Regions from separate parts of the Arthrobacter sp. 05L417 genome, predicted to be linked through region 2. Evidence: riboswitches for the same ligand, from Rfam matches in the RefSeq annotation. Region 2 holds a riboswitch; each other region holds the start of a gene.

Region 1 (3,445 bases), on a different contig from region 2:
ATCCCGTCCCTCCGCGCCAGGAACCGGGGTCAGCTGTGCAGCCTTGGAGCATCGAAGAATGCAGTTTCATAGCGGCAGGATTGGGAGAAAGCCTCCATCATGGCCGCGCGCTCGGCCGGTGAGGCAGCCTGCGCGGCGGCATCCGTGAGGTCGATCGCCTTGCGGGTGGCCTCTGCGAACGCCTCGTCTGCGTAGGTGCGCAGCCAGTCGGCGTAAGGGTGCTCGTCCGACGCTCCTGCCTGGACATAGCCACGGTGGAGCTGCTGTCCCACCTCGGCGTACAACCAGTAGCAGGGCAGTACTGCAGCCAGCAGCACGGCATAGCTGCCCGACGCCGACGCCGCCAGCAAGTGGTCCACATAGGCCTTGGTGACGGGGCCCAGTTCTCCGCTTGCCTGGCGTCCGCTAAGCCAATTCCGATGCAGCTCGGACTCGACTTCGAGGCACATCTGCGAGCCGCGGGCCCAGAACAGCTGTTCGTTTTCGCTGGGGGCGAGCGCACTTGCACGCGCCAGGACCCGGGAATAGCCGTTGAGATAGATGGCATCCTGCGACAGGTAATAGCTGAACTGCGCTTCGCTGAGCCCACCGGTTTGCAAGTCCTGGATGAAGTCCAGGCCATAAATGGCCGCAAGCTCCGATTGGGCGGCGTCCCACATCCGGACCGCGAAGTCCCCCGGCTGAAGGGAGTGCTGGAGAGTGTGGAAATGATGGATGGGCCCGTTGCCCTTCCCCACCTCCAGCCTCTCGGATTGGGTCAGCGCCTCCTGAAGCCAGGGCTTGACTTCACGCAGGGCAGACTCCCAATCGCCGAGCCGCGCTTTTGCCGTCGCCATCGCAGACGACAGGGAACATCCCGTGCCATGGCTGTTGCGGGTCTCCACGCGTTGGCCGGCGAATTCCACCACGTCCTGGCTCAGGACTCCCCCGGTGTTGACCAGCGCATCGGGGCAGCCGGATCCTTGCAGATGGCCTCCCTTCACCAGGACGGTGTTTCCGCAGGCAGCGGCCAGACGTTTGCCTTGCTCCAACGCCGATGCCCAGTCGGTGGCAACAGGCTCGCCAAGCAGCATGGCCAATTCAGGAAGGTTGGGGGTCACCAAGTCGGCGAGGGGCAAAAGTTCCCGCAGTGCGGTTTCAGCGGACTCCGCGAGGAGCCGGTCGCCACTAGTCGCGATCATCACCGGATCCAGTACGACGACGGCGGGGCGCGCCTCGCCGAGCCAGCGGCGGACTTCGTGGATGACGGCCGCGTCCCCGAGCATGCCGATTTTGACGGCATCAACGGTGATGTCGTCGCTAATGGCATCCAATTGCTGCTGCAGGAACTCCACGGGAGGCACGTGAACGCCGGTGACTCCCTGCGTGTTTTGTACTGTGAGTGCCGTGATGACGGCCATGCCGTAACCGCCGTTGGCGGCAATGCTCTTCAGGTCAGCTTGGATCCCGGCACCGCCCGACGGATCCGAGCCGGCAATGCTGAGGACCCTGGGGATAGGGCGCTGGACGGCCTTGAGCGGGTAGACAGCCGAGTGTGCCGAAACAGTCATTCGAGACATCCCTTCGCCGGTGCTAACCGGACAGGTTCAACGGGTCTGGTCTCAGCCGGCTTGGTGCGCGGCACCCCGTGTCAGTCCCCTAGCTTAACCCGGATCACACCTCGCCCGCTGAAATCTCCCTTTGTAACCGCACTGTCGTGAGGTCCGGCAACTGGTCCGGCAAATGGGCCGGCAACGCCGAAGCCCCGGCGGTTTCCGCAAGAGCGGGAACGGCCGGGGCTTCGGACTGGGTACTGCGTTTAGAGTTCGGACTTGGGCACGCCGACTCCGAGAATGATCGGTTCTGCTGCCGCCGTCGGCTTGACCGGGGATGCGTCGGGCGCCTTGGCCTCGTGCGCGGCCCCACCGGAGGCAGCGGCTGCAACCTCGTGGTGCTCCACGTTGGTGGCGTTGGCGGCACCCTGGGCACGGCTGGCACTACGGTTGCGGCGGCCCCGGCGTCCACGCGAAGCCGACTCCAGGGATTCCCCGCTTGCAACGGCCGCGGGAGCCTCTGCGGGCGCTTCCCGGGACTCCGTTGCGGCCGTCGCGGTGTCCGGAGCTTCTCCGAGGCCCGCGAATGCCTGCGCCAACAGATCCAGGCTCATGGCAGGAGCGCCACTCGCCGGCTCTTCTTCGTGGTGGACGAAAGGCAACGCCACTTCCTCGCCGCCGAATCGCAGCACAGGCTTCGAGCGTTCCTCGCTACCCGAAGCAGCGGCAGGAGCCGAGACCGGGGCCGCGGGTGCCTGCAGAGGGGTTGCTTCCGCTGCGTGCCCGTCGGCGAGCAATTCCGCCGCGTGGTGGAGTTCGTCGTCGTGCAGGTGGGCAGCGTGGGCCGCAGCCGCGATGGTCGCAAGGGCTGCGCGGGTGGCTGCCTGGCGGTTCGGATCAGTGGATTCCACGGAGTGGACCGGCACAGGAGGGGTGATCGGGAGCTCGGAAGTCCCCTGCCCTGTCCCCCTGCCGCGGCGGCGCTTGCGCTGCTCCGGGCGGACGGCCGGGAGTGACTCCGTGCGCGGGTGGTGGTGTTCAGCGGCCACCACGTTGGCCCGGCGATGCTCCACGGGCTCGTCATGCGTGACGATTCCGCGCCCTGCGCACGTTTCGCACTGCTCGCCGAAGACCTCAAGCAGGCCGGTGCCCATGCGCTTGCGGGTCATCTGGACCAATCCAAGCGACGTCACTTCCGCGACCTGGTGCTTGGTGCGGTCCCGGCCGAGGCACTCGACCAGGCGGCGCAACACGAGATCGCGGTTGGATTCCAGGACCATGTCGATGAAGTCGATGACGATGATTCCGCCGATGTCGCGCAAGCGCAGCTGGCGGACCACTTCCTCGGCGGCCTCAAGGTTGTTCTTGGTGACGGTTTCTTCGAGGTTGCCACCGCTGCCGGTGAACTTTCCGGTGTTGACGTCAACAACCGTCATGGCCTCGGTGCGGTCGATCACGAGCGAACCACCGGAGGGCAGGAAGACCTTGCGCTCCAATGCCTTGTGGATCTGTTCGTCCACGCGCCATGCCGAGAAGATGTCCTGATCCGACGTCCACTTTTCGAGACGTCCCACCAGATCCGGCGCCACATAGGTGACGTAGGCCTCGATGGTGTCCCAGGCTTCATCGCCGGAAACGATGAGCTTGGAGAAGTCCTCGTTGAAGACGTCGCGGACAACCTTGATGGTGAGGTCCGGTTCGCCGTACAGCAGTTCCGGGGCCAGGATCTTGGTGGATGTGGACTGGCTTTCGATGCCTTCCCACTGGGCCCGCAGGCGGTTGATATCGTGCGTCAGTTCTTCCTCGGAAGCACCCTCGGCGGCGGTGCGGACAATGACGCCCGCGTTCTCGGGGAGGCGGTCCTTGAGGATCTTCTTCAGACGGTTGCGCTCGACGTCGGGCAGCTTACGGGA
Region 2 (3,445 bases):
CTGTACTGCGGTAACGATTTCGAGTTCGTCGCCCTCTGCGAGCGCGGTTGCCGCCCACTGGCTGCGCGGCACCACTTCGGAATTGCGTGCGACGGCGACGCCGATCTTGCGTCCGTCGGCCGCCTGGCCGCTCGAGTCCACAACCCGACCGGTGATGTGGCTCACGAGGGTGGTGACGGACGCGTCGTCGCTCAGCGTGTGGTCTGCGCCGTTCAATTTGATGTTCATGCGTGGTCCTTCGGAAGGGGATTCGAGGTATCGGCCGATGGGCCGTTTGTGGAGGCCCTTGCTGCTGAAAGGGGGCGGGAGAAGCGGTCCGGGCGGAATTTGCTCCACCGGGGATCGGCGGTGCCGTCCATCAGCCCGACGCAGATTTTCGCCGCCGCCGGAGTGAGCAGGACGCCGTGGCGGAAGAATCCGCTCGCCACGATGAGTCCGGGCACGGTCCCTTCGCTTCCTTCCACCCTTTCGGCACTTTTTACCCTTACACGGCCCAGCAGCGGTGCATTGTCCGGAGTGCCCGGACGGGCGCGGGCAGTTGCTTCCAGGAGCTCCAGTTCAGCCACGGCCGGGACCAGTACCTGGGCATCGCGGAGCAACTGGTACACACCGCCCGCCGACACCGGGTTGGCCGCTCCCCCGGACGCCGACAATCCGTCTTCACGTTGCGTTGCGCCGATCACCACTGTCCCGTCCTCGCGGGGAACGATGTAGACGGGCACTCCGCGCACGATTCCCCGCACTGTGGCGGTGACCAGAGGTTGCAGCTGGTCCGGGACGCGCAGCCGCAGTATGTCGCCGTACACGGGACGCAACGGGAGCGACAATCCATCCGGCAGGCCCTTCAAGCGGGCGGCGCCCAGGCCGTTGGCAACCACGGTTTCCGCGGCGAGCACTTTGACGCCTGAGCCAAGCACGGCCCCGACGACGCGTCCGTCCTCCCACAAGAGGCCCGCCGCCGTGTCGTGGACCGCAAAACCGCCCTCGGCCCCCGCAATCCAGCTGGAATTGCCCGGCTGGTGGTCTGCCAGTGCGCCAAGGATCGCGGCCGAAAGCCGGCGCGGATCCACTTGGTGGTCGCCCGGGATGTCGAAGGCACAGGAAATCTGCGGGCTCAACAGCGGCTCACGCTCCCGGGCCTCGCGCAACGGCACGGATTCCACCAGCAGGCCGTTGGCCAGTTGCACGTCCCGGAGGTCGGCGAGCGCCCGGCGGTCCGCAGCGTCCGCGCCGACGGCGAGGGTCGGCGTCGTACGGTAACCCGTGCTGCGTCCGGCACTTGAGCCAGTCACATTGTGTTCGAAGTCCGGCCACAATGCCGACGATTCGAGCATGAGTTCCAGGAGGTCCTCTTCCTGGTAGTGCAGTTCACTGACGGGCGCCAACATGCCCGCCGCCGCGAAGGTGGCTCCGCTGGCCGGTGCGGGATCGATCAGGGCAACCGAGCGGCCGGACCTTCGGGCTTCCGACGCGATGCCAAGGCCGATGACACCGCCTCCGATCACCGCCACATCCGCATGCAGGGACGCGCGCAGGGGTTCGTGCCGGGTGTTTACTTCGTCCATGGAGTCCTTCCCTACGCCGGTACTAGCCGGATCAGGTCAAGCGGTCGGCGCTGAAGCCCTCTCAGCCGCGCGGCGATTGTGACTGCCGCCGCGGCTCCCGCGGTACCAGCCCAGTTTAGAGGAACTACTCTGTTTCCATGACCCAGCACGATGTCCACACCACCGCCCGCCTCTACCTCTGCACCGACGCCCGCAAGCAACGGGGTGATTTTGAGCAGTTTGTCGACGCCGCATTCGAGGGCGGCGTGGACATCATCCAGCTGCGCGACAAGACCATCGAAGCGGCAGAGGAACTGGAGCTCCTGGAGATCCTGCAATCCGTGGCGCACCGCCACGGCCGTCTCTGGGCCGTCAACGACCGCGCGGACGTAGCTTCCCTCTCCGGCGCACCGGTGTTCCATATCGGCCAAAAGGACATTCCACTGCGGGCGGCCCGGAAGCTGCTCCACGACCCCGCCATCATCGGGCTCTCCACGCACACGCCGGAACAGATTGACGCAGCCATCGCCGCATCACCCGGCCGCAGCGGCCTGGACTACTTCTGCGTCGGGCCGGTATGGGCCACCCCCACCAAGCCCGGACGCTCCGCCGTCGGGCTCGATCTGGTGAAGTACGCCGCCAACGCGGTGAAGCAGGCAGACGAGGAGACCGTCGGCGGTGTTGTGCTCCCTTGGTTTGCGATCGGCGGCATCGATCTCAGCAACGTGGAAGAGGTAGTGCGGGCTGGCGCCAGCCGCATCGTGGTGGTGCGAGCCATCACCGAAGCACAGGATCCGACGGCGGCGGCCCAGGCACTCCTGGCCGCCCTTGACGCAGCGGCGGCCTAGCGAGACGCCGAAAGATTTTGGAGTTACCCTGACTTTCGTGTCACATCAGCGGATAGCCCCGAATGTCAGTGAAACGTCGAACCGGCTCGCGGAAGCACTGGCGGCGCTTCGGACTGAACTCGAGCTGCCCGCCGGCTATCCCGTTGAAGCGCTGCGTGACGCCGAAGCCGCGGTTTCCGGACACACCCTGCCGGTGCAGGACCTCACGGACGTTCCGTTCATCACGATCGACCCGGCCTCTTCCACCGATCTGGACCAGGCCCTCTTCATTGACCGTTCCGGCGATGGTTACAGGGTTCTCTACGCCATCTCCGATGTGCCATCCTTTGTGCCGCCCGGAGGAGCGCTCGACGCCGAGACCCGCCACCGGGGGCAAACATACTACGCCCCGGATGGCCGCATACCGCTGCACCCCGAGATCATCAGCGAGCATGCCGGAAGCCTGTTGGCCGGCCAAACGTGCGGCGCATTTGTATGGGACTTCGAACTCGATGCCGAGGCGGAGTTCCGCACCGTCTCCGTCCGCCGGGCAAGCGTTCGCAGCCGCGCGAAGCTCAACTACAAGGGTGTCCAGGCGGAGATCGATTCCGGAACGGCCGATCCGGTCCTCCAACTCCTCAAGGACGTCGGGCTCAAGCGGGTGGAACTCGAACGCCGCCGCGGCGGAGCAAGCCTGAACATGCCTGAACAGGAAATCGTCCAATTGCCCGACGGCGAGGGGTACAGGATCGTCGCAGCTCCCTCGCTGCCGGTGGAGGACTGGAACGCCCAGATTTCCCTCATGACCGGGATGGCCGCCGCGCAACTGATGCTCGACGGCAAAGTGGGAATCCTGCGCACCATGCCGGCGCCCGATGAACGCTCGCTGCTCCATTTCAAACGGCAAACGGGGGCACTCGGCAAGCCCTGGACCGAGGGGACCAGCTATGGCGAGTACCTGCGGACCCTCGACGCCAAGGACCCCCGGCAACTGGCCATCCTCCACTCCGCGGGGCTGCTTTTCCGCGGCGCCGGCTACACGCCTTTCGACGGCGAAGTACCGGGAAGCGTCAT
Region 3 (3,445 bases), on a different contig from region 2:
GCCCGCGGAGACGAACAGGGCCTGCCCATGCCAGCCGGCCGTCTGCTCGAAGCCCAGGGTGTCGACGTAGAAATCATGGGCGGTCCGCACGTCGCCCACCTGCAGGTGGACATGCCCGACGCCGGCGCCCGCCTCATGCTGGCCGGTCACCGCCGATTCGCTCAAGTACTGCTGGAGGTAGCGCTGCGGCGGGAGCGGCAGGCTGTCCATGACGACCGAACTACCGTTCCACTCCCAGCCTTCGCGGGGCTTGTCGTAGTAGAGCTCGATGCCGTTGCCCTCCGGGTCGGTGAAGTAGAAGGCCTCGCTGACGAGGTGGTCTGCGCTGCCGACGAAGGCATGGGGTTCGTATTGCGCCGCCGAGGCAACAGTTGCGGCGAGCGATGACTGGTCTTCGAAGAGCAAAGCCGTGTGGAAGAGCCCGGCCTCTCCGCGGCCCGGGATCTGGAGCCCGGAGGCCGGAGCCAAGTGCACCAGCGGCTTGCCGAGCCTGCCAAAGTAGAGTCCGCCATCCTGTTCGGCGACGACGTCCAGGCCCAGCGCCCGCTGGTAGTAGTCGCCCATGAGCTTCATGTCCCCCACTTTGAGCATGACAGCGCCCATGGTGAGTTCGGCAGGAAGGAGATCCTGGCTGGATGTGATGGTCATGTGAAACTCCCGGCTTTCGTGGCGCCGCCCTTCGGCAACCTCTATCTATCTAAATTACTTGAAGCTTCAATTTATTCCTAATGCCCGGCGCTTCTTGAAATGTGTCCCCTCAGCACGGTGCATTGCGGCTTCAGCACGATCTCAAGGGACGCACGGGGATCGTTTGCGTAGAGCACGACGTCGGCACTGGCGCCTTCGCTGATGCCGTCGGCACCCAGCCACTCGCGGGCGGACCAGCAGGCGGCATCGAGGGCGGCTGCCGCCGGAAGGCCGGCCTGGTGCAGTTCCAGAATTTCCTCGCCGATCCGGCCGTGCTTGATGACGCTGCCGGCGTCGGTCCCGGCATACACCCGCACTCCGGCGTCGAACGCCTCGAGGACCCGCTCATGCCGGCGCTCCCACAACGCGATCATGTGGGCGGCGTAACGCGGGAACTTGGTTTCAGCCTGCTTCGCGATGTCCGGAAAAGTCGCAATGTTGATGAGGGTCGGGACGATCGGAACATCCTGGTCCAGCAGCCGCGGAATATGGTGCGGGAGGAGACCGGTGGCGTGCTCGATGCAGTCGATGCCGGCGTCGAGCACGTCGTCGATAGTCCCTTCGGCGAAGCAATGGGCGGTCACCCGGGCCCCCTCGTCGTGTGCCGCCGCCACCGCGTCCTTGACGACGGCGGCCGGGAAGGACGGGCCAAGATCCCCGGCCGAGCGGTCGATCCAGTCCCCGACGATCTTGACCCAGCCGTCTCCGGACCGGGCCTGCTTACGCACCGCCTCCACCAGTTCCTCCGGCTCAACCTCTTCGGCCAGCCCGGGGATGTACCGGCGTTGCCTCGCGATGTGCCTGCCTGCGCGGATGATCCTGGGCATGTCCGTCCGGCGCTGCAGCCAGCGCGTGTCACTTGCGGATCCCGCGTCGCGGATCAAGAGCGTCCCGGCGTTACGATCCGCCGTTGCCTGCAGACGGGCAGTCTCCTCGTCCACCGCTCCACCCTTGCCCAAGCCAACATGGCAGTGTGAGTCGACAAGTCCGGGCGCCACCCATCCGTCCAGGACGACGTCCGGTACGGCAGCAGGCCGCAAAAAGGTCAGCCGTCCGTCGACCGACCAGAGGCCGCGCCGTTCCACGTCCGGCCCGGTGAGGACGGTGCCGCTGAATTCGATGATTTCCGCCATGATTCCACCCTAGACTCCGACGCCGCGCCGGGCCCGGTCACATCTGTCCTCGGTCACATCTGTCTCTGGAACTCTCAGCTGTGGTAGCTTCGTCTACGACCACACGGGGGCCCTTGCAAGGGCTGAGATCGGGCTGACGCAGCCTGCGACCGTTGAACCTGTCCGGGTAATGCCGGCGAAGGAAGTGAGTAATCCTTTGAGCACCAAAGAAACACAGCTGAGCCCTACCCAAAACGGATCGGCCCAAGAGGTGACACAGTCCCTCAAGTCGCATTCCCTCTCGTTCCTTGAAGATGCCGAAACGGGAATCCGGGTTCCAGTGACTGAAATAGCCCTGGAACCGTCCCCGAACGGCGAGGCCAACGCGCCATTCCAGGTGTACCGCACCGAAGGACCCGGTAGTGATCCCGTGGTGGGCCTCGAACCGTTCCGCAGCGGGTGGATCGAAGCCCGCGGCGACACCGAGGCCTACAGCGGCCGCGAACGGAACCTTCTCGACGACGGCAAGTCTGCCGTGCGCCGCGGCGCCGCCTCCGCGGAGTGGAAGGGCGCACAGCCGGTGCCCCGCCGCGCCGTCGACGGCAAGACCGTGACACAGATGCACTATGCCAAGCAGGGCATCGTGACGCCCGAAATGCAGTTCGTGGCACTACGCGAAAACTGCGATGTTGAACTGGTCCGCAGCGAAGTCGCCGCAGGCCGGGCCATCATCCCCAACAACATCAACCACCCCGAATCCGAACCGATGATCATCGGCAAGGCGTTCCTGGTGAAGATCAATGCCAATATCGGCAACTCGGCCGTCACCAGTTCCATCGCCGAGGAAGTGGACAAGTTGCAGTGGGCAACGCAATGGGGCGCCGACACGGTCATGGACCTGTCCACGGGCGACGACATCCACACCACCCGTGAGTGGATCATCCGCAACTCCCCCGTGCCGATCGGCACCGTGCCCATTTACCAGGCCCTCGAGAAAGTCAACGGCGAAGCGAACAAGCTCACGTGGGAAATCTTCCGCGACACTGTCATTGAACAGTGCGAGCAGGGCGTGGACTACATGACCATCCACGCCGGCGTGTTGCTGCGCTACGTGCCGCTCACCGCCAACCGCGTCACGGGCATCGTCTCCCGCGGCGGCTCCATCATGGCGGGCTGGTGCCTGGCCCACCACGAGGAAAACTTCCTCTACACCCACTTCGACGAGCTCTGCGAAATTTTCGCCAAGTACGACGTCGCGTTCTCCCTCGGCGACGGCTTGCGCCCGGGAGCGACGGCGGACGCCAACGACGCCGCGCAGTTCGCCGAGCTCGACACCCTGGCCGAGCTGACGCAGCGGGCGTGGGAATTCGACGTCCAGGTCATGGTGGAAGGACCCGGCCACGTTCCCTTCCACTTGGTGCGGGAAAACGTGGAGCGCCAGCAGGAGCTTTGCAAGGGCGCTCCGTTCTACACCTTGGGTCCCCTGGTCACCGACGTCGCTCCGGGCTACGACCACATCACCTCGGCCATCGGCGCCACGGAGATCGCACGCTACGGAACCGCGATGCTCTGCTACGTCACCCCGAAGGAACACCTGGGCCTGCCAAACAAGGACGACGTCAAGACCGGCGTGATCACGTACAAGA
Region 4 (3,445 bases), on a different contig from region 2:
CCGCACGGAATTGGACGCACTCCAGGCCGAAGGCTGGCCTGCAACGAGGGGAGCCGGCTCATGAAAGACATCGTGCTGATCGTCACGGCGGTGATTCTTAGCCTCGCGGCGGCAGGCGCGATCTACAGGATCGCCGTCGGGCCTTCATTGCTGGACCGGGTGCTCGCCTCAGACGTGCTGCTCGCCATACTGGGTGCCGCGCTGGCCATCGACATGGCCGTCAACAGGCACCTCAACAACCTCGTGCTGCTCGTCGCGCTGACGCTGATCGGGTTCATCGGATCGGTGACGGTGGCCCGCTTCGTGGCCGACCGGAGGGGACAAGTCAATGACTCCTAACGCCACCGGAGCGGACGCCGTCATCGATGCCGTCACCGCGGTACTGCTGATTGTTGGTGCCCTGATGTCATTGGGCGCGGCAATTGGACTGTTGCGGTTCCCGGACCTCATGAGCCGCATGCATGCAGCTACCAAGCCCCAAGTGCTGGGGCTGTTCCTTGTCTTGGCGGCCATGGGGCTGCAGATGCGCGAATGGTGGGTTTGGCCGGTCCTCGCGGTCGCTTGGATTTTCCAACTGCTGACTGTGCCCGTGTCCGCACACATGGTGGGCCGGGCAGGGTACCGGACCAAGCACCTCCACCCCGAGCTTCTCAGCACAGACGAACTCGAGGCCGTGGTGCTGCGGGCTGCCGGTCAACGGGCGGCGGAGAAAGCTCAAGAAGCGGGCTCGGCAATGCCCCACGCTGGGAACGCCCGCAACGGCGGGAGCGCAGGTCCTAACGGCGTCAACGGCGGGCCGTCAGCCTAGACGATGTCCTGCGTCTTCGAGAAGCGGGAGATGGCGCGCTGGGTGCTCCGGCCGGCGAGAACCTGGATGACGGCACTGACAGTTGCCGAAATCAGGGCGAAGGTCAGCGCTGAGCGGAGGCTCGTCTCCATGTCGTCGTGTCCCTTGGGCGGCTTGTTGCCCGTGGTTTTTTCCCACAGCGCGTTGACGAGCTTGGTGCCGACAAAGCCTGCGCCGATGCTCACGCCGGTGCCGAGCAGTTTGATGAGGAGGTTCATTCCGGGACTCCTTGCGGGTGGAAACAGGACCGTCCCCAGCCTAACCCCACTTCAGGGCAGTTCCGGAGCAACGGATGGGGCTTGGCGCCTCAGCCGGAAGAACTCCTGCAAGGCTCCCGGCTTTGGACGCACGGGAACAATGTCACGGTCTTCGGCCAGCACCGCTTCCACCGTGCCGAGGGCGAGGAGCTCATCCAGTAGCGCCAGCGTGGGTGGCATGAGCTTGAGCGTTCCGGCGGCTTCGGCATCCAGGATTCCGCGGACCGGCATCCACAAGGACGATGACGCTTCCGTGGTCTGGTGCCTTGGCTCGGCTCCGGAAACCGGGCAAGCAAGGTAGAAGTACGTGTCGAAGCGCTTGGGCTGGTCCGGCGGAGTGACCCAGTTGGCCCATGGGCGGAGGGTGGCGGCGTCGAGCTTCAGCCCGGCCTCTTCGAACACCTCACGCTGCGCGGCCGCCAGTACCCGGCCCGCGTTGAACCGGGCGGAGGAAGGCTCGACGGCGATGCTGCTCCGGTGCCATGCGGCGGCGTGGCGCTCGACGACGTCGTCCGTGAAGTCCCAGCCGGAGCTGTCCGCCTGGTCCACTCGTCCGCCCGGGAAGACGACCATTCCGGCAGCGAAATCCATCGTGGACACCCGGTGCTGGACGAACACCTCCAAAGCCTGCGCCGCGTCTCCAGAGCGCCCAGGAACTGCGGCATCCCGGAGCAGGATCACGCTCGCGGCGAGCCTCGGTTCGGCCACTGTGGTGCTGTTCGCTTCGCCCATGCCTGCCAAGACCGCTCCTTTGCCCGCTTGCTGTGTCACATTCTGCTGGATCATTCTCCCAGTTTCTGTGGCCGCCCGCGCCATTCCGGGCCGGACTGCGCTCGCCCGGCAAATGATCCAGGGGAATCCGTCGGAACGCTTTTTGCCGCCGCGCCCGCAACCCCTCCAAGGTGTAAACTGAACCACGCCCAAAAGGGTGGATTGATAACGACAGGGGAGCGCCGCCGTCGGGCTCGCAGCAATGCGGCACGGAGGACGGGCGCTGAGAGTGCGGACAGCCGCAGACCCTCGAACCTGATCCGGCTAGTACCGGCGCAAGGGAGTCGAGTTCTCATAGTGTCCGGAACCGGCGCGGCGGAGGCCGCTCGCAGGCAACCGGGGAACACTTTCCCCTCCTGTTCCTCAGGAGGACAAAATGACTGGTATTTCTGCAAGGCCGGGCCTCACCAAGCCTGGTTACAACTGGCGCGTCGTGGACATTGTCGTGGCGGCACTGATCTCGATCGCCGGTGGCGTGATCTTCTGGGCATGGGACCAGATGGCTCTGGTCGCCACGCCTATGTCCGCCGGCTACCCGCCCCTGAGCGGCCTGATCGCCGGCGGCTGGATGATTCCGGCAGTCTTGGGCATGCTCATCGTCCGCAAGCCCGGTGCGGCAATTTTCTGCGAAACAGTGGCCGCCACGAGTGAGCTCATCATGGGTTCGCAGTACGGCACCACGGTGCTGATCTCGGGCCTGCTCCAGGGCCTCGGTGCGGAACTCATCTTCCTGGCCTTCATGTACAAGAAGTTCAACCTGCCGGTGTCCCTGCTGGCCGGTGCCGGTGCGGGCCTGTTCTGCGGTCTGAACGACTCCTTCCTGCCGTGGGGCTGGAACATCGCCTACGAACCGGTCGACAAGCTCGCGTACATCGTGTTCTGCACGGTCTCCGGGGCCGTCATTGCCGGTGCCCTGTCCTGGATCGCGACCCGCGGCCTGGCCAAGACCGGTGTGCTGAGCGCGTTCGCGTCCCGCAAGGCCGCTTCGGAGCCCGTCTTTTCCTGATGCCCAGTCCTGATTCCGGCACCTCTGCCGTGGTGCGACCCGCCGCCATTTCCGCGCAAGGCTGGGGCTGGCGGCACGCCGGCCGCACCACGCAGGCCATCCACGCCCTCGACCTGGACATCCGTCCCGGCGAGCGTGTTCTGCTGCTTGGCCCCTCGGGCGCAGGCAAGTCGACCCTCCTGCATGCCCTGGCTGGCGTGTTGGGCGAGGAAGGCGACGACGCCGACGAGACCGGTTCGTTGCTCGTGGATGGTGTTTCGCCGAAGGCCCAGCGGGGCCGTGCCGGACTCATGCAACAGGACCCCGAAACCCAGGTGGTGCTTTCCCGGCTGGGCGACGACGTCGCGTTCGGCGCCGAAAACCTTTGCGTGCCGCGGGAAGAAATCTGGAAGCGGGTCCATGAAGCGCTCGACGACGTCGGGCTGCGGCGTAGTGCCGGTGGCAGTGCGAGCGGCAACTTTGCGCTCGACCACCCGACGTCGGCCCTCTCGGGCGGGCAGAAACAACGCCTTGCGCTGGCCGGCATCCTCGCGATGCGGCCCGGCTTGATCCTCCTGGACGAAC

What was found. A riboswitch is a leader RNA that binds a small molecule or an ion and turns the genes downstream of it on or off. The one in region 2 is predicted to bind thiamine pyrophosphate.
Region 1: another riboswitch for thiamine pyrophosphate. It lies ahead of thiD (bifunctional hydroxymethylpyrimidine kinase/phosphomethylpyrimidine kinase); the one in region 2 lies ahead of thiO (glycine oxidase ThiO).
Region 3: another riboswitch for thiamine pyrophosphate. It lies ahead of thiC (phosphomethylpyrimidine synthase ThiC); the one in region 2 lies ahead of thiO (glycine oxidase ThiO).
Region 4: another riboswitch for thiamine pyrophosphate. It lies ahead of AC1DJW_RS10320 (ECF transporter S component); the one in region 2 lies ahead of thiO (glycine oxidase ThiO).

What each region holds. Positions count from the first base shown of each region.
Region 1 covers NZ_JBFTOG010000019.1:11,238-14,682, forward strand. Annotated here, with positions in the region: gene thiD (bifunctional hydroxymethylpyrimidine kinase/phosphomethylpyrimidine kinase) at 30-1,550, opposite strand; TPP riboswitch at 1,542-1,638, opposite strand; gene AC1DJW_RS14665 (Rne/Rng family ribonuclease) at 1,799-3,445, opposite strand, start outside.
Region 2 covers NZ_JBFTOG010000001.1:123,442-126,886, forward strand. Annotated here, with positions in the region: gene thiS (sulfur carrier protein ThiS) at 1-228, opposite strand, end outside; gene thiO (glycine oxidase ThiO) at 225-1,565, opposite strand; TPP riboswitch at 1,557-1,676, opposite strand; gene thiE (thiamine phosphate synthase) at 1,703-2,392, shown strand; gene AC1DJW_RS00550 (RNB domain-containing ribonuclease) at 2,430-3,445, shown strand, end outside.
Region 3 covers NZ_JBFTOG010000017.1:17,616-21,060, forward strand. Annotated here, with positions in the region: gene AC1DJW_RS13780 (VOC family protein) at 1-648, opposite strand, end outside; gene AC1DJW_RS13785 (amidohydrolase family protein) at 726-1,820, opposite strand; TPP riboswitch at 1,914-2,021, shown strand; gene thiC (phosphomethylpyrimidine synthase ThiC) at 2,017-3,445, shown strand, end outside.
Region 4 covers NZ_JBFTOG010000010.1:64,243-67,687, reverse strand. Annotated here, with positions in the region: gene AC1DJW_RS10345 (Na+/H+ antiporter subunit E) at 1-64, shown strand, start outside; gene AC1DJW_RS10340 (MrpF/PhaF family protein) at 61-339, shown strand; gene mnhG (monovalent cation/H(+) antiporter subunit G) at 329-808, shown strand; gene AC1DJW_RS10330 (DUF4235 domain-containing protein) at 805-1,065, opposite strand; gene AC1DJW_RS10325 (NUDIX hydrolase) at 1,117-1,890, opposite strand; TPP riboswitch at 2,039-2,175, shown strand; gene AC1DJW_RS10320 (ECF transporter S component) at 2,252-2,881, shown strand; gene AC1DJW_RS10315 (ABC transporter ATP-binding protein) at 2,881-3,445, shown strand, end outside.